DNA from 3 places in the Saccharothrix stipae genome. Region 2 is predicted to be linked to each of the others. Evidence: riboswitches for the same ligand, from Rfam matches in the RefSeq annotation. Region 2 holds a riboswitch; each other region holds the start of a gene.
The links. A riboswitch is a leader RNA that binds a small molecule or an ion and turns the genes downstream of it on or off. The one in region 2 is predicted to bind cobalamin.

Region 1 (9,500 bases), on a different contig from region 2:
TGCCGGTCGTCCGGGACGCCCGGCGCGAGCCGGTCCAGCAACTCCCGGCACGTGCCGCGAGGCCTGCCGGACTCGCGGTCGGACTGCGCGCACTCACCGCCGACCGTGTGCAGGTACAGCAGGTCACCGGGCTGCTGCGGGACCAGGCCGACGACCTCGCGGCGCGGACCGGGCTTGAGCGTCGCCGGGTCGACGCCGGCCACCGCGACCTCGCCGCCGGACCGCTTGCCGGTGCCCTGCACCGCCCACAGCAGGCTCGACTTGCCCGACCCGTTGCGCCCCATCACCGCTACCCGCTCACCCGCGCCGACGCTCAACGACACACCGCGCACCGCGTCCACAGTGGAATAGCGAACCCGCAGGTCGCGTACTCGCACCAACTCCGCGGAGGGTGACGAGGCCACCGAGGGTGGTTCGGCGAGGCGCTCGCGCAACGGGCCGGCCAGCCGCCGTGCGTCCCGGATCGACACCGGCACCGGTTCCCACCCGGCCAGCTGGCCCAGCCGCACCACGGGCGGCGCGACCGGCGCGTCCGCCAGCACCGGGCCGGGTTCGCCGGTGACCGGCGGCAGACCACCGCCGGGCAGCCAGACCACGCGGTCGGCGTACTGCGCGACCCGTTCCAGCCGGTGCTCGGCGATCACCACGGTCATGCCGAGGTCGTGCACCAGCCGGTGCAGCGCGGCCAGCACGTCCTCCGCCGCACCGGGGTCCAGCGCCGAGGTCGGTTCGTCCAGCACCAGCACCCGCGGGTGGGCGGTGAGGGCGGCGCCGACGGCCACCCGTTGCTGCTGCCCGCCGGACAGCGTCGCCAGCGGTCGGTGCCGCAGGTCGGCCAGGCCGAGCAGGTCCAACGTCTCCTCGACCCGCTTGCGCATCACCGGGTTCGGCAGCGCCAGCGACTCCATCGAGTACGCCAGCTCCTCCTCGACCGAGTCGGTGACGAAGCCGGACCTCGGGTCCTGCGCCACCATGCCGACCACGTCGGCCAGCTCGCGCGGCGGGTGGTCGCGGGTGTCGCGGCCGGCCACCACGACCCGGCCGGTGAGCGTGCCGCCGGTGAAGTGCGGCACCAGGCCGTTGACCGCGCGCAGCAGCGTCGACTTGCCCGATCCGGTGCGCCCGACCACCAGGCACAGCTCGCCCTCGGGCACGTGCAGGTCCACCCCGGCCAACACGGGCGCGGCGGCGTCGCGGTAGGTGACGGAGACGTTCTCGAACCGGATCACGCGTTCACCCTGTTCCTGACGATCACCACGGGTGCGAGCGCGCACAGCAGGCCGATCGCGGGCAGCAACGGCAGTCCGGGCGCGACCAGCGGCACCGTGTCCGGTGTCAGCGCGGTACCGCCGAGACCGTCCGGCGCCAGGAACGTCGCCAGCGTCGCGACCACGCCGGACGTGACGATCAGCAGCTCGCGCGGACCCCACCGGTCCGGTCGGTACCGGCTGCGCCGCACCCGCCGCGAGCCGGTCCACAGGCCCGCGATCGCCAGCACCGAGCCCGCAACCAGCGTCGGCGTCGCCACCGCGCCCGGCCCGCCGCCACCGAGCAGCCCGAACGCCCCGACGCACAGCCCGACCAGCCCGCCGAGCACCAGCACGCCGGTCACCACCCTGGTCCGCCCGGGCAACCCCGCCGTCCGGCCGTACCCGCGCGAGTCCATCGCCGCGGCCAACTCCAGGGACCGCTCGAACGCGTCCTCCAGCACCGGCACCATCAGCACCCGCATCGCCTTCACGCCGCGCACCGCGTCACCCCGCAACGCCCGGGCCCGGCGCACCGAGCGCGCGCTGGCCACCAGTTGCGGTGCCACCGTCAACGCCACCACCACCGCCACGCTCACCTCGTACAACGCGGCCGGCAACGACCGCAGCAGCCGCTTGGCGTTGGCCAGCGCGTTCGCCGCGCCCACGCAGCACAGCAACGTCGCCAGCTGAAGCCCTTGGTACAGCGCGAACGCGAGTCCTTCCGCGCTGACCGGTCCACCCAGCCGGATGCCCTTCGCCCACGCCGGCAACGGGATCTCGGGCAGCGTCACCAGCACCGTGGGCCCGCCGACCCCGCCGAGCAGCACGTGCAACACCATCCGGATGGCGATCACCACGAGGGCGAACTTGAGGAACACGCCGTAGGCGCTCGCCCACGGCGTGTCCTCGCGGCACGACACGGCCACGTACCCGGCGACCGCGATCACCAACGCCAGCAGCAGCGGGTTGGTGCTGCGGCTGGCGACGGCGGCCAGGCACAACGCCCACAGCCACCACGCGCCGGGGTGCAGCCTCACTCCGCCGCCTTGGCCCGTCGCCGCGCGGTCAGGATGCCCAGGCCCGCCAGCGCGGCGATCACCACGATCCCGATCACCAACCCGACCGTGCCGCCGGACGACGTGCCCGCCGTCGGCCGCACCGCCACCGCGGTCGGGCTCGACGAGCTCGTCGGGGAGGAGGCAGGGCTGGGAGTGGTGCTGCCCGTCGTCGCCTCGGCGGAGGACGGCGCGGTCGTCGTCGCCTCGGTCGTGGTCGGCGCGGCGGTCTCCGACTGCCGCGTGGGCTGCTGCGCCGGTTGACCGGGCTGGGGTTGCGGCGCCGGTGGCACGGGCCCGCCCGGCTCGGGCGCCGGAGGTTGCGGCGCGGGCTGGGTCGGCTTCGGCGCGGGCGCCGGTGGCGCGATGCCCGGCTGCTCACCCGCACCGAACGACCAGCCCTCGACGCTCCCCGGCGCGGGGTCGTGGGCGCTCGCGCTCGTGCCGCTGTAGACCCACGACCCGCCGGGTTGGCCGTGCCAGTAGCCCCAGTACGCCGTGGGCGGGGAGGTGTTGACGCACGGGTCGCTGCCGGGCTTGCCGTTGACCCGGCACACGAACCCCGGCTGCCGGGCCGCGAACGTGTAGCCGAACCCGGCGCCGCTCAGCGCGGCCGTGCCGGAGGCCGGATCACCCGGCGCGCAACCCGTCTGCACGCCGCCGCCCAGCGCGCGGAAGTCCACGACCACCGTGACGCCCGCGCAGTCCGCCGCCCGGGCGGTCACCGGTGCGTTCAGCAGCGCGAGCCCCATGACGGCCAACGCCGTCGGCACGCGCCGCCACCAGCTCGTCACCTGCGTGCGCCCGCATACCGCTTGCGTGCCAGCACGACCGCGAGCACACCGCCGACCAGCAGCAACGCGCCGATCCACAGCATCGGGCCGACGGCCGCGCCGGTCCGGGCCAGGGCGCCGCGGTTGGCCACCACGGCCACCACCGCGGTCGTGGTGGTCGTGCTGCCTGCGGTCGTCCCGGTGGTGGAGGAGGTGGTCGACGTGGCCGTCGTGGTGGCCGAAGTGGTCGACGTGGACGAACTCGGGGAGGTCGTGGTGGCCGAGCAGTCGAGCACCGGCGCGCCCGGTTCGCCGCCCTCGGCGGTCAGGTCCGCGAAGCCGACGCCGACCAGCCCGAGCACGCCCTGGGCGCTCGCGCGCAGCGACGTGGGCTGCGTGAACCCCGTCTTGTCGAACGCGATCGCACCCCGGTCGGCCGCCGCGGCCGTGCAACCGACCTGCAACGACCTCAGGAACTTCGCGGCCAGGTCCGCGGCGGCGGTGCGGCCGCCCGCGCGCAGCGCCTGCGCCGCGAGACCGGTGCTGTTGGCGTTGCCCTCGTCGGTCTTGCCCTCGTCGCGGAACCCGCCGCCGGGCTGCTGCACGCCGGTCAGCCAGTCCAGCGCCCTGCCCGCCTCGGCCGTCCGGTCGGCCGCGAGCAACGCCTGCGCGACCATCGCCGTGGCGTCCACGTGGGACGCGCAGGTCGCGGCCTCCAGGACCAGCGGGAACCCGCCGTCCGGGCACTGGGCGCCGACGAGGTAGTCGACGGCGGCCTTCGGCGCGCCCTGCCAGCGGTCCAGCGCGAGCACCGCGAAGGCCTGGGTGAAGCCGTTGGAGTAGTCGCCGTGCTGCGACTTGTCCTGGAACCGGCCGGACGGCGCCTGCAGCGCGGTGAGACCGGCGATCAGGTCGACGTCGCCGAAGTCGGTCGGGTCCTGGCCGCGCACCTGCGCCGCCAACGCCAGCTTGGCGTGCGCGCCCGCGTAGGACTGGTCGGGGTCGCCGAAGTGCAGGTAGTTGTCGATCACCGCGGGCTCGGCGACCCAGGCGGCGGCCCGGTCCGCGCTGTCGGACGCGACGCCGGCCGCGGTGAAGGCGAACAGTGCGTCCAGCGTGAGGCCCTGGTCGGGGTAGGGGACGCCCTCGAACACGTGCTCGAAGTGGTCGCCGTCGACGAGTTGCCGGGCGAGCCACCCGGCGGCGGCGTCGCTCACGTCGGTCGTCGGCACGGCCGGCGCCTCACCCCGGGCGGCGGGAGCCGACGCGAGCGCGGCGACGGCGGCGGTGGCGATGACGGCGGCGGTCCGTCTCAACGACATGGTCGGCCTTTCCGAGGCGTGGGCGGACCCCGGACAGCCGTGATCGACTTCCCCCGGGCTCCGACCCGTTGACCTCGACGGTGTCAGGAGCGTGGCACGCGCGACGGGTGTTCGGGCTCGTCCCGGGTGGGACCTACCGTTGCGGGTCAGCGCCGGATTTCGACCGGCTTCCCCCGTTTCACGCGCGATTGCCGATCGTCTGTCACGGGCCTTGGCGTGTCAATCCGCCTCTAGCGCGATGCTGCTCACCCCGGCGTGCGGTTACCGTCGGTCATTCGACCTGGGGAAGAGGGGTGTTCGATGACGACTCTGGCGTCCGTGCGCGACGGCTTGGTGGCGTGGGTCGCACGGCGTTCGGCGACGCGGTGGGTGTTGGGCAAGATCGGTTCGCGGGCGTTTGCGCTGCTCCCGGACCGTGCGCTGGTTCCGCTGAAGCGGGACGGGGTGGTGCCGGTCGCCGAGCTGGAGCGGATGCGGGAGGCCGGCGCGGTGCACCGGATCCCGGTGCCGTTCGGCCTGCGCGTGTGGTTGGTCACCGGGCAGGACGAGGCGAAGAAGGTGCTTTCCGACACAGGCGCGTTCAGCAACGACTACGCCCGGCTCGGCGCCGCGGTCGGTCGGGTCGAGCAGACGCCCGGCGGTCTCGGCTTCGCCGACGCGCCCGACCACACCCGGCTGCGCAAGCTGCTCACGCCGGAGTTCACCATGCGCAGGCTGTCGCGGCTGGTGCCGCGCATCGACGCGATCGTCACCGAGCGGCTGGACGCCATGGAGGCCGCCGACGGGCCGGTCGACCTGGTCGAGGAGTTCGCACTGCCGATCCCGTCGCTGACGATCTGCGAGCTGCTGGGCGTGCCCTATGAGGACCGCGACCGGTTCCAGGAGCTGGCGGCGGCGCGGTTCGACCTGTTCGGGGGAGCGGGGCAGGCCTTGGGCGCGATCTCCGAGTCGCTGTCCTACATGGAGGAGATCGTGCGCCGCGAGCGCCGGTCGCCGGGTGACGGGCTGATCGGTTCGATCATCCGCCAGCACGGCGACGACGTCAGCGACGTCGAGCTGGCCGGTCTGGCCGACGGCGTGCTGACCGGCGGGTTCGACACCACGGCGTCGATGCTCGCGTTGGGCGCGATCGTGCTGCTGAAGGACGAGGCCGCGCGTGCGGCGATGCGTGACGACGACGCGGCCGCCGCGCCGATGGTCGAGGAGCTGCTGCGGCACCTGAGCGTGGTGCAGGTGGCGTTCCCGCGCTTCGCCCGGCACCCGTTGCTGGTCGGCGACCAGCAGATCGAGGAGGGGGACGTGGTCGTGGTGTCGCTGTCGGCGGCCAACCGCGAGGAAGCGTCCGACTTCGACCCGAGCCGCTCGGCTTCGTCGCACCTGGCGTTCGGGCACGGCGCGCACCGCTGCGTGGGGGCGGAGCTGGCGCGGCTGGAGCTGCGTGCCGCGTACCCGGCCCTGCTGCGCCGGTTCCCCCGGCTGCGCCTGGCCGACGAGCGGCCCGCGTTCCGCACCGCGTCGATCGTCCACGGTGTCGACTCGCTGTTGGTGCACACGCGCTGAGCGTCGCACCGCGCTGAAGGTGGCATTGCGCTGAGCGTCGAACCGCGCTGAGCGTTGAACTCGGGTGCGCCGAACGTAGGACTCTCGCGTGCTGGACGTAGGACTCTCGCGAGAGTCCTACGTTCGGCGCCCGTGTGTCGCACTGGGCCGGTCGGCGTCCGGCTAGCGCCACCAGAGCGAACCGGGCGTTACCAGTTGTCCGTTATGTCCACCGAGCGTGACGGGCCGGGCGGCCGTTCGGCCGACCTCCGTTGACCATGGCATAACCGCTGGTCAGGCTGCTGGTCTGAATCACGGACGAGTGAGAAGTCGACTCCGTCAACCCTGCGTCGGAGCGCACTGGTCCGGGTTCACCCGAAGGAGCCGAACCGTGCGTCCTCTCCACCGAACACTCGCCGTCCTGGCCGCCGCGACCACCGTCGTGGGACTCACCACCGGTGCCGCCGCGGCCGAACCCCTGCACCAGGCGGACATCGTCATGGCGACGGCGTCCGCGACCGTCCACCCGGTCAAGGACTCCTACATCGTGCTGCTGAACCCGTCCGCGCGCAGCGGTGCGAGCGTGGCCGCGACGGCCGGTGTCACACCGACCCACGTCTGGAACGCCGCGCTCAACGGGTTCGCCGCCAAGCTCACCCCCGCGCAGCTGCGCAAGCTCAGCCGCGACCCGGCGGTCACCACGATCGAACAGGACGTGCTGGTCACCGACGCGCTCGACGCCACCCAGGCCAACCCGCCGTCGTGGGGCATCGACCGGGTCGACCAGCGCAACCTGCCGCTGTCCAACTCCTACACCTACGCCTACACCGGCGCGGGCGTCCACGCCTACATCATCGACACCGGCATCACGCCCGGCCACGCGGACTACGGCGGCCGGGCCACGTTCGACTACAACGGCTACGACACCAACAACACCGACTGCCACGGCCACGGCACGCACGTCGCCGGCACGATCGGCTCCGCCACCTACGGCATCGCCAAGGGCGTGCGGCTGCACGGCGTGAAGATGATGAGCTGCTCCGGCAGCGCCACCACCACCTCGGCGCTCAACGCGATCAACTGGGTGACGGCCAACCACACCAAGCCGGCCGTGGCGAACACGTCGTGGAACTTCACCGCGTCGGCCGGCCTGGAGACCGCGATCCGCAACATGATCGCCGCGGGCGTCTTCCTGGCCACCTCGGCGGGCAACACCGGCGGCAACTCGTGCGACCGGCTGCCGCGCAAGGTGGAGACGGCCAGCGTGGTGGCGTCCTCCACCAGCACCGACGCCCGGTCGTCCTCCTCCAGCACGGGCGCGTGCGTCGACATCTACGCCCCGGGCAACGCCATCGTCTCGACCGTGCGCACCGGCGGCTCGGGCACGATGAGCGGAACGTCGATGGCGACGCCGCACGTCGCGGGCGTGGCCGCGCTGTACAAGCAGCGGTTCGGCGACCAGCCGTCGGCCACCGTGCACAACTGGCTGAACTCCAGCGCCACGCCGAACGTCATCAGCGGCGGCGGCACCGGCGGCACGGTCAACCGGCTGCTGTTCACCAACGGCCTGTGACCGCCCCCGGCGCGCGGGGCCGCACCCCGCCCCGCGCGCCGGGCACCACCCGGTAACGGTGCGGCCGCGCGAGCGACGCGCACTCCTCACGATGACCGCGGCTTCCTGCGGGCCGCAGCAGCAGCCGTCGACTTCGACCGCGCGGCCCACGTTCGACCCGACGCCCGCCCCTGTGCGCCCGACACCCACGCCGGTCGGGACCTGGCCGGCTCTGCCGGAACCGACGTGCCGCCGGGCTTCGCCTCGGGCCTGCCCGGCACCGGCGGCGTCACCACAACACCCGGCAAGGTCGGCAACCGGCTCACCGCCGACCTGACCGGGCCCGATCTACCACCGGACCTACGACCACTCCGTGGAGGTCGAGGTCAACTTCATCCACCGCGTCGGCACGTGGGTCAAGGACTACGGCGCGCTCACCGGGTTGAGCATCCCGGTGCTCGCCGCGGCCGCGTGGAAGGCCGTGACCTGGCTTCGCAAGCGCAGGAAGGACGCCACCCCGCCGGCACCACGAGGACGAGGGCGATCGCGACATCTCGAACCACTGACCACGTGATCAGTCGCGTGGCGGTCCTCCGGCGTCCAGCACCGCCGAGAGGTGCCGAGCCACCGCGGCGACGTGCGGCGGGTCCACCATGGACAGGTGGTCGCCGGGCACCGGCACGACCTCCAGCACACCGCACGCGTCGGCCCACCCGAGGTCGTCGTCGTCCTGCCGGCGCAGGTAGCGCGAGTCGAGCACGGTGGTCAGCGTCTCCCGGTCGGTCGCCCGGTAGAACACCACCCGCCCCGGGAAGTGCCGCGGCGTGAAGCGCTCGGCGGCCCGCGCGTCCAGGTAGGACGTGCGCTGGTGCCGCAGCGCGCCCGCGCTGATGCCCAGGTCGGCCGCCACGAGCGCGGCCAGCACCGCGTCGACCTGACCGACGTCGTCCAGTTCCGCCAACGACTCCCACGGCAGCTCCACCGACGCCCCGTAGACCTCCTCGACGTGCCGGACGTACCGGGCGAACCGGTGTCGCACCAGGTCGGCGGGCGCGACGTCGGGAGCGGGCAGCGGGCGGACGGTGTCGATCATCACCACCAGGTCGACCTCGGCGCCCAGCAGGCACGCCACCTCGTGCGCCAGGCACCCGCCGAACGACCAGCCGCCCAGCACGTACGGCCCGGTCGGCTGCACCGACCGCACCAGCTCCACGTACCGCGCGGCCTTGCCCGGGATGTCCGGCACGTCGTCGATCCGCTCGTACCCGAAGCAGGGCCGGTCCTCCAACAGCTCCACCAACGGCTCGTACACGCTCGTCGGACCGCCCGCCGGGTGGAACAGGTGCAGCGGTCGCCGCGACCCGCCCGCGCGCAACACCCGCACCGGACCGCCCGCGTCCTCGAACGCCGCCCGCAGCCGTTCGGCCATCGCCTCCACGGTGGGCACGGTGAACAGCGAGTCGTCCGCCCCCGCCACCCGCCGGCGAACCAGCGCCAGCAGCCGCTCGCGTGAGCCGCCGAGGGCGAAGAAGTCGTCGTGGACGCCGAAGTCGCGCCGTCCCAGCACCTCGGCCCACTGGCCGAACACCCACCGCTCGGTCGGGTCACGCGGTGCCACCCGCGTCGACGTCTCCGGCGCCAGGCCCGCGAGGTGCCGCTCCACGTCCCGCAGGCTCGCGCCGCGCAGCAGCAGCGGCACGGGCAGCTGCACGCCCAGGTCGTGCTCGATCGCGTTGCGCAGCCGCATCGCCATCAGGGAGTCCAACCCCAGCGTGGTCAACGGCAGCGAGGGGTCCGGCTCGGCGCCCATCACCCGCGCCACGATCGCGCTCACCCGGTTCGCCGCCGGCCGGTCGGACGGCGGTCGGAGGAACGACTCGAAGAACGGCCGGTGCGCCAGGCGCGGGAACAGCTCCGCCACCCGCCGCCGGTCGAACCGCACCACGCCGGTCGCCACCCGCCCGGACAGCAGCAACGCCTCCACCGCCTGCACGCCCTCGGCGGGCGAG
Region 2 (9,500 bases):
TCTCGTTCGTCGTCCAGTGACCACGTGCGGCGAGCACGGCGTGTGCGGTCTGCAACGCGGCGGTTGCCAGGGCTCCCGCGACTTCGACCAGCCGGCCGTTCGGGGCGTGGGCGGTGCGGGCGTAGCCCAGGGTGAGGGCCGCCCTCTCGTGCCACACCGGCGGTGCCGCCGCCCGCAGCGCCTCCGGGTAGGCCGGGCGGGGCAGGTCGCCGCGCAGCACCCGGTTCAGTGCGAGCTCGCCCACGACCAGGTAACTGGGGATGCCGGCGAGGTGGAACATCAGCGGCTCCCAGTGGAAGCGGCCCTGCTCGGCCTCGGCCAGTTCGTGCTCGACCACGTCGAGGTCGCGGTAGTGGACGTCCACCCGCCGGCCGTCGACGGTGAGCCAGGCGCCGCCGTTGAAGACGCCGCCGCCCCAACCGCCGACCTCGGAGACCTCGCCGGGCCAGCCGACCGCGCGCAGGTCGGCCGGGTCGAAGTCGCCCCGGTAGTAGACGGCGAGGTCCCAGTCGCTATCCGGGGTGTGGGCGCCTTGGGCACGTGAGCCGCCGAGGGCGACCGCGTGCACGGCGGGCAGGGCCGCCAACCGGTCGGCGACGTGGTCGAGGAACGCTTCGTCGGTCATGGGCACCACGATCTCCGGGCGTTCAGGGGGACGCGAACTCGACCCCCATCACCACGCCGGCGAGCACGAGCACCGCGCCGGCGCCGGTGAGGGCGCGCCGGTAACCGGTGTCACCGAGGCGTCGGCGGCCGCGGGCGACCAGGAGGGCGATCACCAGCTTGCCGCCGACGAGGGTCAGGTAGAACCCGATCAGCAGCGCCGCACCGGCGGCGGGCGACGCGCGCCAGGTGGTGATGGTCAACGGACCGAGCGCGGTCGCCCAGGCGAGCCACGGGTGCGGGCTGAGCACGTTCACCAGGACCGCTCGGCGGAGCGCACGCGAACCGGTTTTGTCGGACCCCGTCGGTAGAATCGAAAACAGGGGTCCCCTGGGCGGGGACGGCTGCGAAGCACGGCCTTCCTGCGGCACAACGGTCTCATCGGCAGCGGGCTCGCCGGCAGCGGGCGAATCGGCAGGTCCGCCGGTATCGACAGGGCGGTCGGCGGCGGCAGGTCGGGCGGGATCGGCAGGTCCGGCGGCGTTGGCGGGGCGGACGGCGTCCACCGGTCCGGCGGTGCCGGCGGAGCCGCCGGTCGCGGAGCCGGCGGTCAGGGTTGCCGACCGCGCCTCCCGGACCGTCTGCACGCCGCTCCACAACACGAACACCGCGCCCACGACCCCGAGCACGCCCAGCGCCCGCGCGGGCAGGCGGTCCAGCAGGAGCAGCGTCACGGCGACCACCACGGCGTCCGACAGCAGCGGCGCGCAAGCGGTCAGCGCGCCCGCCCGCCAACCCGAGCGCAGCGCCGACGTCACCACCAGCACCAACAGCGGCCCGGGGCTGATGCTCGCGGCCAGGCCGAGGGCCAGTCCCAACCCCAGTGCGTCCACGGCGGCAGACTAGGTCACGTGTCCGAGTTCGCCCGAGTCCTGACCACCCTGCGGCAGATCCGCGGCCTCAGCCCGTTCTTCGCCCTGGACGTCGGCCGGCCCGACGACACCTGGCACGACGGCGCGCGGCTGCTCGACGGCCCGGAGCTGCCCGACGCCCTCGACCGGATCGGCGACCGGTACCGCACCGGTGAACGGCGGGTCGCCGCGTCGCTGTTCTTCCTCGGCTACACCGCTCGGCTGCTGAGCCCGGTGGTCGCCGCACGCGCGGTCGACGGGGTCGCGCCGGACATCCGGCCCGCCAACCTGTGGTGGCGCTACCGCCCCGACGGTCTCCAGGTCCGGCTCAAGGACCCGCTCGCGGGCATCGGCGTGGCCGAGTCGCTGGCGCCGGTGGTGGAGGCGGTGCACGCGGTCACGCCGGTGGCGCGCGGCCTGCTGTGGGGCAACGCGGGGTCGTCCATGGCGGGCGCGTTGCGCGCGGTCCACCGCGGCGGGATCGACTGCTCCGGGTTGGCCGACGAGCTGTTCGCCGACCCGCCGCTCAAGGGCACGGGCGAGTTCATCCCGTTCCCCGGCGAGGTGGTGTTCCGGCGGCGCAGCTGCTGCCTGTACTACCGGCTCGACGGCGGCGGCACCTGCGGTGACTGCCCGTTGCCGCGGCGCTGACCGGCGCACGTGAGGAACACGACAACTCGTCTGGTCGGTTGTGCCAGCCCACGATCGACATCTACGGTTCGCAGCGCCGCAGTGGACGGGAAGCCGGTGTGAATCCGGCGCGGTCCTCGCCACTGTGACCGGGGAGCCAACCCGCCGAGAACGTCACTGGCCGCGTGGAGCGGCTGGGAAGACGCGGGGACGGCGTCGATCCGGGAGTCAGGAGACCGGCTGCGGCACGAGTTGTTGTTGACCTTCCACGAGGTATGGAGGAGGCCGTCATGACGAGCCCCGCGCACACCCCTGCTCTCACCGATCCCCGGGTCACCCCCGTTCCCAGGTGGGCCTACGCCGTCGCACTGGTCGCGTTGACCGTGACGTGGCTGGTCCTGCAGGAGAACGGCATCGCGCTCGGCCACGCCGCCGAGACCGTGCACGAGTTCTTCCACGACGGGCGGCACGCGCTCGGCGTTCCGTGCCACTAGGCGCGGCGACGTGAAAACACCCACCTACCAGGGGTTGCTGCTGCGCGGTGTCGGCGCGGGCGCGGTGTCCGGGCTGCTCGCGGGCCTGGTCGGCGTGCTCGTGGTCGAGGCGCCGATCCGGGCGGCACTGGCCGTGGAACGGGCACGTCCCGCGGCGCCGGGCTCGGATCACGAGCACGGCGAGTTGTTCAGCCGAGGCACGCAGGTGGTCGGCGGTGTGCTCGCCGCCGTGGTGGTGGGCGTCGCCGTCGGCGCGCTGTTCGCCACCGCGTACGCGGTGTCGCGGCGTTGGTTCGCGACCAAGGCGCCGTTCGTCCGGGCGGTGGCGCTGTCGGCGGCGGCGTTCGGCGCGGCGGCGTTGCTGCCCGCGGTGAAGTACCCGGCCAACCCGCCCGGGGTCGGTGATCCGCACACGGTGGAGTACCGCACGGTGCTCTACCTGGGGTTGATCGCGGCCGGGTTGCTGGTCGCGTTCGGGGCGGGCTACCTGGCGTCCCGGCTGGGCCACCTGAGCGGTCCGGTGCGCTGGACCGCGGTGGCGGGGGCCGTGGTGGCGGCGGTGGTCGTGCTGCTGGTGGCGTTCCCGGCGACACCGGACGTCGTGCCCGCCGACGTGCCGGCCGGCGTGCTGTGGGACTTCCGGGTGGCCTCGCTCGCCGAGACGGCGACGCTGTGGCTGGGTCTCGGTGTGGTGTTCGGCCTGCTGGTCGACCCCGCCACGCGTCGGGCCGAGCAGGGGTCAGCGGTCTAGCAGCGGGGCGAGCGTCTCCAGCGTGACGCCCACCAGGGAGTCGCGGAACACGCGGCGCTCGCCCTGCTCGACCGGCACGTCGCACGGCACCACCAGCACCGTGCAGCCGGCGGCCGCGGCGGAGCTCGCCCCGGTCGGCGAGTCCTCGACCGCGACGCACCTGGTGGGGTCCACGCCCAGCAGTCGTGCGGCCTTGAGGTACGGGTCGGGCAGCGGCTTGTTGCGGCGGTCCACCTCGTCACCGCACACCGTGACGTCGAACAGGTCGCGGCCGATGGTGTCCAGCGCGACCTCGGTCAGCCGCCGTTCGGTGGAGGTGACCAGCGCCATCGGCACACCCGAGTCGCGGACCGCGCGCAACGCCCCGGCCGCGCCGGGACGCCAGGGCAGGCCGGCCCGGAACAGCTCCTCGGTGCGCCGGCTGATCCACGCCGCACCGTCGGCGAGGTCCTCGTCGGTCGGTTCGACACCCGCCTCGGCGAACAGCAGGCGCATGGTCCGGGCCGTGCTGGAGCCCACCAGGGCGTGCCGGGTCGCGAGCGAGAGCGTGCCGCCCAGCTTCTCCACGAACTCGTTGAGCGGGATGTCCCACAGCTTCTCGGAGTCCAGCAGCGTGCCGTCCATGTCCCACAGCACAGCCTCGACCGTCATGTGCACCTTTTCCGTGATCACCCGCGTGGTGGTCGGCAAGACCTCGTGACGACGCCCATGACCTGCGCAGTCGTGCGGGGTCGGGTCGGCGGCCAGCAGCGTCGTGCCCATCGCGCCGTCCGCGACGGGCGCGCGGTCGGCGGGCGCGCCGAGGTGAGGCGGCGTGACACGAACCGACATGCGCCAAGCCTACGGCGTCGGGTGTGCGGCGGTGGTCGTAGTCTGGCCGCGTGACCGATCCGGACCAGGCCGCCCAGACCCCCTTCGACCCCAGCGAACCGCTCACCAACCCGATCATGGTTGCCGCGTTCGAGGGTTGGAACGATGCAGGCGACGCCGCCAGCACGGCGATCGAACACCTGCAACTCACGTGGGACGCGACGCCGTTGGCGGAGATCGATCCGGACGACTACTACGACTTCCAGGTGACGCGACCCACAGTCCGCATGGTGGACGGCGTCACCCGACGGGTTGAATTCCCGACGACCCGGTTGTCGGTCTGCCGCCCGCCGGGGTCCTCCACGGACGTGGTGCTGGTGCACGGGATCGAGCCGAACATGCGGTGGCGGAAGTTCGCCGCCGAGCTGCTGGGCCACATCGAGAACCTGGGCGTGACCACCGTGGTCACGCTGGGCGCGTTGCTGATGGACACCCCGCACACCCGGCCGGTGCCGGTGACGGGCACGGCGTACGACGAGGCGGCGGCGGCGAAGTACGGGTTGGAGCGGTCCCGGTACGAGGGGCCGACCGGCATCGTCGGCGTGTTCCAGGACCTGTGCGTGCAGGCGGGGGTGCCGGCGATCTCGTTCTGGGCCGCGGTGCCGCACTACGTCTCCCAGCCGCCCTCGCCGAAGGCGACGTTGGCGCTGCTGCACCGGGTGGAGGAGGTGCTGGACGTCGAGGTGCCGCTGGGCGCGCTGCCGGAGCAGGCCGAGGAGTGGGAGCGCACGGTCAGCGAGATGGCCGACGAGGACGAGGACGTGCGCAACTACGTGCGGGCGCTGGAGGAGCGCGGGGACGCGGAGATCCAGATCACCGAGGCCAGCGGTGACGCCATCGCGGCGGAGTTCGAGCGGTACCTGCGGCGGCGCGGGCGCGGTCCGGGCCGCGGGCCGACCGGGATGTGAGCAGGCCGCGCCCGACCGCCGGGCCGGTGGTCCGGGTGCGGTTGGCGGCGTTGTACGCGGGTGGGTTCCTGGGGCCGTTCGGTGGCGCGATGACGTCGTCGGTGCTGCCCGAGGTGGGTGCCGACTTCGGCGTGCCGGCGGGGTCGGCGGCGGCCTCGTTGACCTGGTACCTGGTGCCGTTCGCGCTGCTCATGCTGGTCTCCGGCACGTTGGGTGAACGGTGGGGCGCCCGGCGGACCGTGCGGGTCGCCTACGCCGTGTACGTGGTGGCGTCGGTGTTGTGCGCGGTGTCGTGGTCGTTTCCCGTGCTGCTGGGTGGACGGGCCGTGCAAGGGGCGGCGAACGCGTTCACCACTCCCCTGCTGCTGGCGGCGATCGCGGCGGTGACGCCGAAGGCCCGGTTGGGGCGGGCGTTGGGCGTGTTCGCGTCCATGCAGGCCGCGGGCCAGACGATGGCGCCGTTGCTGAGCGGGTTGGCGGCGGAGGCGTCGTGGCGGTGGGCGTTCGTGGGCGCGGCGGTGGTGGCCGGTGCGTTGGCGGTGGTCGGCTTGCCCGCCGATCCGCCGCGCGGGGGCGAGCGACCACGTCTGCGCGGCGCGTGGCGTGGCCGGACGCCGTGGTTGGCCGCCGCCGGGTTCGTGGCCTGGGGTTGCCTGGGCGGGTTGTCGTTCCTGGTGGCGCTGCGGCTGGGTGACTCGTTCGGGCTGGGCGCGGGGCAGCGCGGGTCGGTGCTGACCGGCTTCGGCCTGGTCGCGATCTGCACCGCGCGGCTCACCGGGTGGTCGATCGACCGGTTCGGCGCGCGGCGGTGCGCGGTGGCCGGTGCGGCGGTCGGCGGTGCGCTGCTGGCGGGGGTCGGCGTGCTGCCGTCGGTGGTGGCGGTGGGGGTGCTGTGGGCGGCGGCCGGTGCGACCAGCCAGGCGGTGACGGTGGGGTTGAACGCCCTGGTGCTGTCGGCGGACGGCGGCAACCGGGGTGGGTCGGTGTCGGTGGTGCAGTCGTTGCGGTTCCTGGGCGCGGCGGTGTCGCCGGTGGCGTTCGTGCCGCTCTACCACGCCGACCCGGTCAGCGCGTTCCTCGTGCCCGCCGCGCTGGTGTCGGCCGTGCCTCCCGTGCTGCTGCTGCACCGCGGTCGGTCGGCACGCGGGGGTCCAGGGTCGCCAGCGCCAGCACCCCGGCCGCCAGGTAGAGCCCGGCCTGGGCGTTGAGCAGGGTGGACAGGCCGAGCACGGGCGTCAGGGCACCGGCCAGCACCATGCCGAGCGCCTGACCGCCGTCGTAGAGGCTGACGAACGTGGCCAGCACCCGGCCGCGGACCTCGTCGGCGGAGTGCAGCTGGAGCACCGACATCATCCCGGCGCCCGCGATCACGCCCGGCACGCCCACCGCGACGAACGCTGCCAGGTAGTAGACCAGCGCGGTGGTGACGTGCGGCCCGTTCCAGCCGAGCGCGGCGATCGCGGCGAAGCCGACCAGCGACACGCCCAGGAGCCTGCCGGGTGCGAGCCCGCGCACCAGCACGCCGACCAGCAGGCCACCGAGCAGCCCGCCGACCGCCTGCACGCCGCGCAGCAGCCCCACCTCCGCCGCTCCCCCACCGAGCCGCTCGGTCACGAACACCACGAACAGCACCACGAACAAGCCCTGGGCGGTCGACATGAGCGCGACCACGGCGACCATCGGCCGCAACGGGCCCCGGATCTCGCGCAGGCCGTCCAGCCAGGCCCGCCACGCGGGGTTGCCCGCCGCACGCACCGGGTCGCGGGTGCCGAGCGCCGCCAGCAGGGTCGCCGCGAGCAGGAACGACGCCACGTCGGCCAGCACCACGCCCGGCAGCCCGGTGTAGCCGAGCAGCAGACCGCCCAGCGACGCGCCGACCAGCCGGGCCAGGTTGCCGTTCACCGCGACCAGCCCGTTGGCCGCCGCCACCTGCTCGCGCGGCACGAGCGTCGGCAGCAGCGCGTTCTTGGCCGGTTCGAACAACGCCGCCAGGCCAGCCTGCACCGCCGTCACCACGTTCACCAGCACCAGGTCGCCGGTGAGCAGCGGCAGCAGGGTGACCGCCTGCGCGAGGCTGACCAGCAGCATCAGCCTGCGCCGGTCGAAGCGGTCGGCCAGCACCCCGGCCAGCGGCGACAGCGCGAGGCTCGGCAGCAGCGCCACCACGAACGTCGTCGCGGTCGCCGCCGCGGAGCCGGTGCGCTGGTACACGTACACCGGCAGCGCGACCAGCAGCACCCAGTCGCCGATCTCGGAGACGAACCCCGCGATCCACAGCCGGCGGAACGCGGGCCGCCCCAGCGGGCCCGACGACAACCGGCCGGTCATCGCGGGAACGCCCGGATGCCGACGTGCGCGGGCAGCGCGCCCTCGGGCACGTCCTGGCGCACCGGCACGAGGTACGGGCGCAGGATGTCGTCGATCATGCCGAGCAGGCCGCCAAGCTCCTCGGCGGTCACGTTGACCGTGTAGCCGTGCATCGCGGAGGCCGCCAGCCACTCGCGCGGCAGTTCGTGCTGCCGGTCCAGGAACCGCTGCACCAGCCGGTTGTCCTCGTTGAGGCTCAACGCGAGCAGGGCGTCCTGCTGGGTGCGGACCTCCGGGTCGTCGGCGAACGCGCCGACGTCGTAGCCCACCGAGGTGGCCCGCCACGGCCGTTCCCGCGCGTCGCCCGCCTCGACCCGCTCGACGAACCCGGACTTGGCCAGCTGCCGCAGGTGCCAGCTGCAGTTGGAGGCGGTCGACCCGACCGCCTCGGCGCACTCGCTCGCCGTGCGCGGGCCGACCGCCAGCAGGTGGTGCAACAACGACACGCGCAGCGGGTGCGCCAGCGCCTTGAGCGCGTCGACATCGGTGACCCGTCGGGGCCCTGGGAGGTCCATGACCCCGACGGTAGACCTGAAAGAGCTCTTTCGAAAGTGTTCTTTCAGATCTGGCCGACGTCCCGCCGCCGGAAACCGACGAACCCGAGGACGACCAGCGCCGCCGCGACCGCCGTCAGCCAGAGCAACGGCGTGGCGGTCACCTCCGCCCCGGGCACCTTCGGGATGTGCGTGAACGGCGAGAGGTCCATCGCCCACTGGTCGAGCTGGAGCAGCGGCCCCAGCTGGCCGAGCACGAGGAACACCACGATCACCGCCCAGCTCGCCGACGACAGCTTCGGCACCAGCGCGAACAGCGCCAGCGCGAGGCCCGCGACCACCCACACCGCCGGGACGTGCGTCAGCGCCGCGCCGACCAGCCGCGCGACCTGCCCGCCGACGTCACCGACGCGTGCGCCGTGCACCAGGCCCGCGCCCAGGCCGGCGGCGGCCAGCACGACGGCCGTGCCGACGGTGGCGAACAGCACGTGGCTGCCGACCCACGCGAACCGGCCGACCGGGGTGGCCAGCACCGGCTCGGCGCGGAACTCGGTCTCCTCGGTGCGCAGCCGCAACGTCGACTGCACCACGTAGATCGCGCTGAACAAGGCGATGATGCCGACGATCGAGGCCAGGTAGACGTCCACGATCGCGCCGGCGCCGCCCATCTGCGCGATGATCTTCCGCAACGCCGGGTTGGCCTCCAGCATCTGCTCGACGCCGCGCGCGACCGACCCGTAGACCGCGCCGAGCACGAACAGGCTCAGCGTCCAGCCGATGAGCATGCCCCGTTGCAGCCGCCAGGCCAGGCCGAGCGCGCTGCCCAACGTGCGGGGCGCACGGGCCGGGCCGAGCCGGGTCGGCACCAGGCCGCCGCCGTGGTCGCGCCTGGTCACCAGCGTCGAGGCCGCCGCGACCAGCACCGCGAACAACGCCACCGGGAGCAGCAGCACCCAGTACCGGTCGTCCGCGAACGCCCTGGTCTGCTCCAGCCAGCCCAACGGCGACAACCAGGTCAGCCAGGTCGGGCCCTCGTCGCCCGCCGCGTCGCCGACGGCGCGCAGCAGGTAGGCGACGCCCAGCACGGCGCCGGAGATCGAGTTGGCCGTGCGGGTGCTCTCCGACAGCTGCGCGCCGACCGCGCCCACACCGGTGAACACCCAGCCGACGGACGCGAACGCGAGGCCGAGCGCCCACGACCCGGACGCCCGCTCGCCCAGACCGGTCAGGCCGAGCGCGACGAGCACGCCGATCACCGTGCTCGCCAGCAGCGCCACCACCACGGCGGCGGCCAGCGGCGCGTGCCGGGCGACGACGGCGGAGCCGATCAGCTCCAGCCGGCCCGACTCCTCCTCCGCCCTCGTGTGCCGGGTGACCAGGAACATGCTCATCAGCGCGACCAGCAGCGCGCCGAACACGCCCCACCGCCAGGCCACCACGCCGCCGGTGGTCGAGGCGTCGTGCAGCGGGCC
Region 3 (9,500 bases), on a different contig from region 2:
GCCGCCGTCGAGGGCGTGCAGGACGTTGGTCAGCTCGTCCGTGGTGCGCGCCAGCCGGGGCACGACCTCCAGCGCGGCGAACTCCAGGACCCGCGCGACGTCCTCGACGTCGGTGAGGGTCCGGGCCGCGTTCACATCCCAATTGGCGTCTTCCATGGCTTGGACGAGCGCGCGGGCCTGGTGTTCGACGCGGTCGGTGGCGGTCCGGTCGTTGGCGCTTTCCGCCAGGCCGAGCGCCTCGCGCAGGCCGGGCAGCGCCGCGACCTGGCCCGCCCACATCTGCTTGGCCTGCAGGATCGACAGCACGAGGTTGACCCTGGTCTCGCCGGTGGGCGCCGCGCCCAGGACGTGCAGGCCGTCGCGGATCTGGACGTCCTTGACCTCGCACAACCAGCCGTCGACGTGCAGGATCAGCTCGTCGAACTCGGCGTCGTGCGGCCGGTCGTCCAAGCCGAGGTCGTGGTCGAGCTTCGCGGCCTGGATGAGGGTCCAGATCTGCGCCCGGATGGCCGGCAGCTTGGCCGGGTCCATGGCGGCGATGTTGCCGTGCTCGTCCAGCAGCTGCTCCAGCCGGGCGATGTCGCCGTAGCTGTCGGCCCTGGCCATCGGCGGCACCAGGTGGTCAACCAGGGTGGCGTGCGCCCGCCGCTTGGCCTGGGTGCCCTCGCCCGGGTCGTTGACCAGGAACGGGTAGATCAGCGGCAGGTCGCCCAGGGCGGCGTCCGGGCCGCAGCCCGCCGACATGCCGACGGTCTTGCCGGGCAGCCACTCCAGGTTGCCGTGCTTGCCGACGTGCACCACGGCGTCGGCGCCGAACTCGTCCTCCAGCCAGCGGTAGGCGGCCAGGTAGTGGTGGCTGGGCGGCAGGTCGGGGTCGTGGTAGATGGCGATCGGGTTCTCGCCGAAGCCGCGCGGCGGCTGGACCATGACCACGACGTTGCCCGAGCGCAGGGCGGCCAGGACGATCTCGCCGTCGGAGTCCTTCGACCGGTCCACGAACAGCTCACCGGGAGCTTCGCCCCAGTGCTGCTCCATCTCCCGCCGGGTGTCCGCCGGGAGCGTCGCGTACCACTCCCGATAGCGGGCGGCGGGGAGCCGGACCGGGTTGCCCTGGAGCTGCTCCTCGGTCAACCAGTCGGCGTCCTGGCCGCCGGCCGCGATGAGGGCGTGGATCAACGCGTCGCCGTCGAGGTCCGCCACCCCGGGCAGCTCGTCGCCGATGTCGTAGCCGTGGCCCTCCATCGCGGTGAGCAACCGGACCACGCTGGCCGGCGTGTCCAGCCCGACCGCGTTGCCGATGCGGGAGTGCTTGGTCGGGTACGCCGAGAGCATCACCGCGATCCGTCGTTCGGCCGGCGGGATGTGCCGCAGCCTGCCGTGGCGGACCGCGATGCCCGCGACCCGCGAGGCCCGCTCCTCGTCGGCGACGTAGACGGTGAGGCCGTCCTCGTCGACCTCCTTGAACGAGAACGGCACGGTGATGATCCGGCCGTCGAACTCCGGGATCGCCACCTGGGTCGCGGTGTCCAAAGGGGACAGTCCGTCGTCGTTCTCGTCCCACGCGGCACGGCTGCCGGTCAGGCACAGGGCCTGGAGGATCGGGACGTCCAGGGCCGCCAGCGCGCCCACGTCCCACGCGTCGTCGTCGCCACCGGCGGCCGCGGTGGCGGGCTTGGTGCCGCCCGCCGCCAGCACGGTGACCACCAGCGCGTCCGCCCGGCCGAGTTCGGCCAGCAGTTCCGGGTCCGCCGCGCGCAGCGAGGCGCAGTAGACCGGCAGCGGGCGGCCGCCCTTGGCCACGATCGCGTCGCACAACGCGTGCACGAACGCCGTGTTGCCGGCCACGTGGTGGGCCCGGTAGTACAGGACCGCGATGGTCGGCCCTTCGCCTGCCTGCTCCCGCTCCAGCAGGCCCCAGGTGGGCGTCGGCTCGGGCGGCGCGAAGCCGTGACCGGTGAGCAGCACGGTGTCGGACAGGAAGTGGTGCAGCTGGAGGAGGTTCGCCGCGCCGCCGTGCGCCAGGTACGCGTGCGCCTCCGCGCACACACCGCCCGGCACGGTCGACAGCTCCATCAGCGGCGCGTCGGGGTTCTGCTCACCGCCCAGCACCACCACCGGCAGACCCGAGGCGAGCAACCGGTCGAGGCCCTCCTCCCACATCCGGCGACCGCCGAGGATGCGCACGACCACCAGGTCGACGCCCTCCACCAGCGCCGTGAGGTCGTCCGCGGCGGTGCGGGCCGGGTTGGCCAGGCGGTAGTCCGCGCCACTGGCACGGGCGGACAGCAGGTCCGTGTCGGAGGTCGACAACAGCAGGATCACGTGCGGGCTCCATCCCTCGGGGGTCCTCGCCCCGGTCGTGGGGGACGGCGAGCGGAGTTCCTGACTCCCGGGACGTGCCCGGTCACAGTGGCGGGACCGCGCCGGATTCACACCGGCTTCCTCCTGCTGCTTCGCCGTTCGGAGGTCACCCTAACGGCAGTTAGCATCCAGTCCATGCCCACGGCACCCCATGCGCCCTCCGCGACGGCCAACACGTCGGCAGGCCGAACCCACCCGGACGCCTGCCCCGGCGCCGTCGACGTGCACCGGGCCGCCGACGGCGGGTTGGCCCGGGTCCGGGTGCCCGGTGGCACGGTGAGCGCGGCGCAGGTCGACGTGCTGCGGACCGCCGCCCTCGAACTCGGTGACGGGTTCCTGGAGCTGACCTCGCGGGCGAACGTGCAGATCAGGGGCTTGGCGCCAGGGGCGGAGCACGAGCTGGGCGCCCGGCTGCGCGACGTCGGCCTGCTGCCCTCGCTGACCCACGAGCGGATGCGCAACATCGTCGCCGCGCCGTTGGAGGACAACCAGGCGTTGGTCGACGCGATCGACGCGGCGTTGCGCGCGGTGCCCGGGCTGGCGTCCCTGCCAGGGCGTTTCCTGGTCACGGTGGGTGGCGCGGTGAGCGGCCTGTCGGGCGACATCGGGCTCGTCGGCGACGCGTTGTTCCTGGCAGGACGGGATTGCGGGCTCCGCGTGACCGATCCAGTGGACGCCGTGGTGACCGCCGCACGCCTGTTCGGCGAGATCCGCGGCGACGCCTGGCGGCTGTCCGAAGTGGACGGCGGTGTGCGGAAGATCACCGAGGCGCTGGGCGTTCCGGGTGACGCCCGGGTCGAGCCGACTGTGATGCCCGTCGCACCGGGCGTGCACGGTTCGGTGATCGTGGCGGGCGTGCCGTTGGGGCGTTGGGACGCGCGGCTGCTCGCCGGCGTGCCGGTGCGGCTCACGCCGTGGCGGAGCGTGGTGCTGCCCGCCGGGAGCGATACCAGCGGCCTGTTCACGTCGCCGGACTCGCGGTGGCACGGGGTGAGCGCGTGCACCGGGCGGCCGGGGTGCGCGAAGTCGTTGGCCGACGTGCGGGCCGACGCCACCCGGTGGGTCGACACCCGGACCGCGCCGGGTCGCGCGCACTGGTCCGGTTGCGCCCGCCGGTGCGGTCGGCCGGCGGGTGACGTGGTGGAGTTCGTCGCGACCGGCGACGGGTACGAGGAGATCAGGTGACCAGCTACGTCAAGGACGGCGCGGAGATCTACCGCCGTTCCTTCGCCACCATCCGCGCCGAGGCAGACCTGGCGCGGTTCCCGTCCGACGTGTCCCGGGTGGTGGTGCGGATGATCCACGCCTGCGGGATGGTCGACCTGGTCCCGGACGTCGACTTCTCGCCGCACGTGGTGCGTGACGCGCGGGCCGCGCTGCTGGCGGGGGCGCCGATCCTCTGCGACGCGCAGATGGTCGCGGCGGGGGTCACGCGCCGTCGGCTGCCCGCCGACAACGAGGTCGTGTGCACGTTGGGCGACCCGCGCGTGCCGGGGTTGGCGGCGGAGCTGGGCAACACGCGCAGCGCGGCGGCGTTGGAGCTGTGGCGCGACCGGCTGGACGGCGCGGTGGTGGCCATCGGCAACGCGCCGACCGCGTTGTTCCACCTGCTGGACATGATCGCGGCCGGCGCGCCCCGGCCGGCGGCCGTGCTCGGCGTGCCCGTCGGGTTCATCGGCGCGGCCGAGTCCAAGGATGCGTTGGCGGACAACGACTTGGGGCTGGAGTACCTGGTCGTGCGCGGTCGTCGGGGCGGCAGCGCCATGACCGCGGCGGCGCTCAACGCGATCGCGAGTGAGGAAGAATGACGGGCAAGCTGTACGGGGTCGGGGTGGGTCCGGGCGACCCGGAGCTGGTGACCGTCAAGGCGGCGCGGCTGATCGGCGAGGCGGACGTGGTCGTGTTCCACAGCGCGCGGCACGGGCGGAGCGTGGCGCGCCGGATCGCCGCGCCGTACCTGCGGGACGGTCAGGTCGAGGAGCAGCTGGTCTACCCCGTCACGACCGAGGACTCCGACGACTACCAGGGCGAGATCGACGCGTTCTACGAGGAGTGCGCGGCACGCTTGGCCGCGCACCTGGACGCGGGCCGCACGGTCGTGGTGCTGGCGGCGGGCGACCCGTTCTTCTACGGCTCCTACATGCACCTGCACAAGCGGTTGGCGCACCGGTACGAGGCCGAGGTCGTGCCCGGGGTGACGTCGGTGAGCGCGGGCGCGGCGGTGATCGGGCGACCGCTGGTGGAGCGCGACGAGGTGCTGACCGTGCTGCCGGGCACGTTGTCCGCGGACGCGCTGGTGGAGCACCTGGCCGGCGGCGACCCCGTGGCGATCATGAAGTTGGGCCGGACGTTCCCGCAGGTGCGCGAGGCGCTGGCGCGGGCGGGGCGGTTGGACGAGGCCTGGTACGTGGAGCGGGCCACGACCGGGGCGCAGCGGACCGCGCCGCTGTCCGAAGTGGACGCCGACGGCGTGCCGTACTTCTCGTTGGCGTTGTTGCCGAGCAAGCCCGCTCCCGCGCGTTCGGACGGCGAGGGCCGGGTCGTGGTGGTCGGTCTCGGTCCGGCCGGGCCGGAGTGGTTGACGCCGCAGGCCCGTCGGGCCTTGGCGGAGGCGGACGACCTGGTGGGGTACGTGACCTACCTGAACCGGGTGCCGGTCAACCCGCGGCAGCGGCGGCACGCCTCGGACAACAAGGTCGAGGCGGAACGGGCCGCGTTCGCGCTGGACCTGGCCAAGCGCGGGCGGCGGGTCGCGGTGGTGTCGTCCGGCGACCCGGGCGTGTTCGCGATGGCCAGCGCGGTGCTGGAGGTGGCGACCGAGGAGCAGTTCGCGGACGTGCCGGTGCGGGTGCTGCCGGGGTTGACCGCCGCGCACGCGGTGGCCAGCCGGGTCGGCGCGCCGTTGGGGCACGACTACTGCGTGGTGTCGCTGTCGGACCGGCTCAAGCCGTGGGAGGTGATCGAGGAGCGGTTGGCGGCGGCGGCCGCGGCCGATCTGGTGCTGGCGATCTACAACCCGGCCTCGCGCAGCCGCACGTGGCAGGTGGACAAGGCGCGTGACCTGCTGCTGCGCCACCGCTCCCCGGACACGCCGGTGGTCGTCGGGCGTGATGTCGGCGGGCCGGAGGAGTCCGTCCGGGTGGTGCGGTTGGCCGACCTGGACGCGTCCGCCGTGGACATGCGGTGCCTGCTGCTGGTCGGCTCGTCCCAGACCACCGTCAGTGCGCGCGGCACCGTGTTCACCCCGCGCCGCTACCCCGGGTGAGCCAGTCGACCGCCTCGGCCACCGTCTCCACCAGCGGCGCGTCCGGCGGCGGTGGTCGGCGCACGACCACGACCGGGAGGCCGAGGTGACGTGCGGCGGTCAGCTTCGCCGCCGTCATCGGGCCACCGCTGTCCTTGGTGACGAGCACTTCGATCCGGTGTTCCCGCAGCAGCGCGAGTTCACCATCCACTGTGTACGGCCCCCGGTCGAGCAGGAGTTCCAGCCGGGGGTTCGGCGGATCGGGCGGGTCGACCGTGCGCGCGACACCGCCGGTGAACGCGGCCAGTTCGCGGCGTCCGGTGGTGATGAACGCCCGGCGCCCGGCCACGAGTTCGGCGGCTTCCGCGACGGTGTCCACGTACCGCCAGGTTTCCTCGGGTGGCCAGCCGGGACGGCGCAGGACGAGGAACGGGGTGCCGGTCGCGGTGGTGGCGGCGAGGGCGTTCGCGGTGATGCGGTCGGCGAACGGGTGCGTGGCGTCCACGACCGCGTCGACGTGCTCGGCTCTGAGGTAGGCCACGAGCCCCTCCGCGCCGCCGAACCCGCCGATGCGGACCTCGCCCTCGGGCAGCTTCGGCTCGGCCACCCGGCCGGCCAGCGACGAGATCACCCGGAGGCCGGTGAGCGCGGCGGCCAGTTCGCGCGCCTCGCCCGTGCCACCCAGTACCAGCACGGTCTTCACGGCTGTTGCATCCTGTCGTCGTGAGCACGAACCTGCGCTTCGGCTGGACCACCGGTGCCTGCGCCACCGCCGCCACCACGGCGGCGTACACGGCGCTGCTCACCGGTGAGTTCCCCGACCCGGTGCGGATCGTGCTGCCGAAGGGTCAGACACCGTCGTTCGCGCTGGCCCGTGAATCGCTGTCGGAGGACCGGGCGTTCGCCGCGATCGTGAAGGACGCGGGCGACGACCCTGACGTCACGCACGGCGCGTTGGTCGGGTCCACCGTCCGGCACGGTGCGCCGGGCAGCGGGGTGGTGTTCGAGGCCGGTCCCGGCGTCGGCACGGTGACCAAACCCGGTCTGCCGCTGCAGGTGGGCGAACCCGCGATCAACCCCGTGCCGCGGCAGATGATGCGTGAGCACATCGCGCGGGTCGCCGCTGAGCACGGCGGCAGCGGCGACGTGGTCGTGTCGATCTCGGTCGAGCACGGCGCGGAGTTGGCCCGCAAGACCTGGAACCCCCGGTTGGGGATCCTGGGCGGGCTGTCGATCCTCGGCACGACGGGGATCGTGGTGCCGTACTCGTGCTCGGCGTGGATCGACAGCATCCGGCGCGGGATCGACGTGGCGCGTGCGCAGGGCTACCGGCACGTGGCCGGGTGCACCGGGAGCACGTCGGAGAAGGTCGCGGCGGCGGTGCACGGGCTGCCCGAGGACGCGTTGCTGGACATGGGCGACTTCGCCGGGGCCGTGCTGAAGTACCTGCGCCGCCACCCCGTGCCCCGGCTGACCGTCGCGGGCGGGATCGGCAAGCTGTCCAAGCTCGCCGACGGGCACCTGGACCTGCACTCCGGACGTTCGCAGGTCGACCTGGGTTTCCTGGCGTCCCTGGTGGACGACCCCGCCGTGGCGTCGGCGATCACCGAGGCCAACACCGCACTGGGTGCCTTGCAGGTGTGCCAGGCGGCCGGCGTGCCGCTGGGCGACCTGGTGGCCGTCCGCGCCAAGGCGACCGCGGACGACGTGCTGCGCGGCGCTCCCGTCACCGTGGACGTGATCGTGATCGACCGCGCGGGCACCGTCGTCGGCCGGGCCTGACACCGTCACGAGCGGCTGCGGGTGGTCGAGTAGAGGTGGCTGTCCGGGAAGCCCTCGGCGGCCAGGACCTTGCCCACCACGATGACGGCGGTCCGCTTCACGCCTGCGACCTGCACCTGGTCGGCGATGTCGGCGAGGGTGCCGCGCAGCACCAACTCGTCGTCACGGCTCGCGCGGGCGACCACCGCGACCGGGCAGTCCGCGCCGTAGTCCGGCAGCAGGTCCGCGACCACCTCCGCGATCCGCTGCACGGCCAGGTGCAGCACCAGGGTGGCCCCGGAACGCCCCAGGGTCGCCAGGTCCTCCCCCGGCGGCATGGGCGTGGCGCGGGCCGCCGTGCGGGTCAGGATGACCGTCTGCCCCACCCCCGGAACGGTCAGCTCGCGGTTCAGCGCGGCCGCGGCGGCGGCGAAGGCGGGCACACCCGGCGTCACGTCGTACGGGATGCCCAGCGCGTCCAGCCGGCGCATCTGCTCCGCCATCGCGCTGAACACCGACGGGTCGCCCGAGTGCAGCCGCGCCACCTGCCGCCCGGCCGCGTGCGCGGTGGCGAGCTCGGTCGTGATCTCGTCCAGGTCCAGGTTCGCGGTGTCCACCAGGCGGACGCCCGGCGGGCAGTGTTCGAGGACCTCGACCGGCACCAGCGCGCCCGCGTACAGGCAGACCGGTGACTCGGCGATGAGCCGCGCCGCCCGCAGGGTCAGCAGGTCGGGCGCGCCGGGTCCGGCGCCGATGAAGTGGACGGTCACGCGTTCTCCTCCGCACCGCTCTGTTTGGCGACTGCCCACGTGGTCACGGGCATCTGCGGTCGCCAGCCGGTGAACCCGCCGATCGCGGTCGCCCGGCTCACCTCGATCCGGCTCAGGTCGCCGCCCAGCCTGCCGTGCCACCGCGTCAGCACGGCCTCCGACTCCAGCGTGACGGCGTTGGCCACCAGCCGCCCGCCGGGCTTCAGGGCGTCCCAGCAGCGCTCGACCACGCCGTCGACGGTGAGGCCGCCACCGATGAACACCGCGTCGGGCGCCTCCAGGTCGAGCGCGCCGGGCGACGAGCCGACGACGACCTCGATGCCCGGCACGCCCAGCGCCGTCGCGTTGCGCGAGATGCGCGCGGCGCGCTCCGGGTGCCGCTCGACGGCGATCGCCCGGCAGCGCGGGTGGGTGCGGCACCACTCGACGGCGACGCTGCCCGCGCCCGCGCCGACGTCCCACAGCAGCTCACCGGGACGCGGGGCGAGCAGCGCCAACGTCACCGCGCGCACCTCCCGCTTGGTCAACTGCCCGTCGTGCTCGTAGGACTCGTCCGGCCGACCGGGCGTCAACGACGCGCCGCCCGCACCGCACTCCACCGCGAGCACGTGCAACGGGTCCGCGTCCTCCAGCGCGTGGTGGACCCGCTCCCCCGGCCCGCCGAGCTGCTCCAGCACGGTCAGCCGCGCGTCCGGAGCCAGCAGGGCGACCTCACGGGGGTCGCCACCGAGCACCAGCAGGCGCCGGCCGGGATGCAGGTGCGGCACGACGAGCGCGGCGGGCTTGCCGACCAGGCTCACCACGTCCACGTCGTCCAACGCCCACCCCAACCGCGCGCACGCCAGGGACGCCGACGACGGGTGCGGCACCACCCGGACCCGCTCGGCGCCCAGCAGCTTCACCAGGGTGGTGCCGATGCCGTGGAACAGGGGGTCGCCGCTGGCCAGCACCCCGACCCGGCGGCCCTCGTACCGCGCCAGCAGGCCGGGCAGGGCCGGCACCAGCGGTGACGGCCACGGCACCCGTTCGAAGGCGCCCGGGACCAGGTCGAGCTGCCGGGTGCTGCCCATCAGCACATCGCAGGCCGCGAGCTCGTGCCGCGAGGCGGGCGGCAGGCTGTCCCAGCCGTCGGCGCCGATGCCGACGACGGTGACGTTCACACCGTCCCCAGCACGCGGGTGACGGCGATCTCGATCACCACGCGTTCCGGGTTGGGCCGGGGCGTGCGGTAGCGGTCGGCGTAGCGCCGCACGGCGTCCTCGACCACCTCCGGCTCCTGGCGGACCACGGCGCGTCCCTCCAGCGTCGACCAACGACGTCCGTCCACTTGGCACACGGCCGCGGGTGCGCCCCGCTCGCCCGCG

Region 1: linked by a shared signal. The riboswitch ahead of ACYVLT_RS00550 (prenyltransferase/squalene oxidase repeat-containing protein) and the one ahead of ACYVLT_RS05500 (CbtB domain-containing protein) in region 2 are both predicted to bind cobalamin.
Region 3: linked by a shared signal. The riboswitch ahead of cobN (cobaltochelatase subunit CobN) and the one ahead of ACYVLT_RS05500 (CbtB domain-containing protein) in region 2 are both predicted to bind cobalamin.

The regions. Positions count from the first base shown of each region.
Region 1 covers NZ_BAAGTN010000001.1:123,507-133,006, forward strand. Annotated here, with positions in the region: gene ACYVLT_RS00535 (ABC transporter ATP-binding protein) at 1-1,229, opposite strand, end outside; gene ACYVLT_RS00540 (CbiQ family ECF transporter T component) at 1,226-2,287, opposite strand; gene ACYVLT_RS00545 (hypothetical protein) at 2,284-3,099, opposite strand; gene ACYVLT_RS00550 (prenyltransferase/squalene oxidase repeat-containing protein) at 3,096-4,400, opposite strand; cobalamin riboswitch at 4,486-4,622, opposite strand; gene ACYVLT_RS00555 (cytochrome P450) at 4,701-5,960, shown strand; gene ACYVLT_RS00560 (S8 family peptidase) at 6,331-7,512, shown strand; gene ACYVLT_RS00565 (hypothetical protein) at 7,865-8,065, shown strand; gene ACYVLT_RS00570 (SDR family NAD(P)-dependent oxidoreductase) at 8,066-9,500, opposite strand, start outside.
Region 2 covers NZ_BAAGTN010000002.1:549,406-558,905, forward strand. Annotated here, with positions in the region: gene ACYVLT_RS05485 (nucleotidyltransferase domain-containing protein) at 1-625, opposite strand, end outside; gene ACYVLT_RS05490 (LysE family transporter) at 648-1,496, opposite strand; gene ACYVLT_RS05495 ((2Fe-2S)-binding protein) at 1,515-2,165, shown strand; cobalamin riboswitch at 2,220-2,403, shown strand; gene ACYVLT_RS05500 (CbtB domain-containing protein) at 2,435-2,638, shown strand; gene ACYVLT_RS05505 (CbtA family protein) at 2,649-3,389, shown strand; gene ACYVLT_RS05510 (HAD family hydrolase) at 3,378-4,040, opposite strand; gene ACYVLT_RS05515 (PAC2 family protein) at 4,271-5,167, shown strand; gene ACYVLT_RS05520 (MFS transporter) at 5,164-6,375, shown strand; partial or broken gene ACYVLT_RS05525 (MFS transporter) at 6,320-7,495, opposite strand; gene ACYVLT_RS05530 (ArsR/SmtB family transcription factor) at 7,492-8,049, opposite strand; gene ACYVLT_RS05535 (ABC transporter permease) at 8,094-9,500, opposite strand, start outside.
Region 3 covers NZ_BAAGTN010000007.1:521,671-531,170, reverse strand. Annotated here, with positions in the region: gene cobN (cobaltochelatase subunit CobN) at 1-2,322, opposite strand, end outside; cobalamin riboswitch at 2,357-2,485, opposite strand; gene ACYVLT_RS15155 (hypothetical protein) at 2,497-3,546, shown strand; gene ACYVLT_RS15150 (precorrin-8X methylmutase) at 3,543-4,169, shown strand; gene ACYVLT_RS15145 (precorrin-2 C(20)-methyltransferase) at 4,166-5,626, shown strand; gene ACYVLT_RS15140 (cobalt-precorrin-6A reductase) at 5,601-6,308, opposite strand; gene ACYVLT_RS15135 (cobalt-precorrin-5B (C(1))-methyltransferase) at 6,329-7,387, shown strand; gene cobM (precorrin-4 C(11)-methyltransferase) at 7,393-8,136, opposite strand; gene cbiE (precorrin-6y C5,15-methyltransferase (decarboxylating) subunit CbiE) at 8,133-9,296, opposite strand; gene ACYVLT_RS15120 (pyridoxamine 5'-phosphate oxidase family protein) at 9,293-9,500, opposite strand, start outside.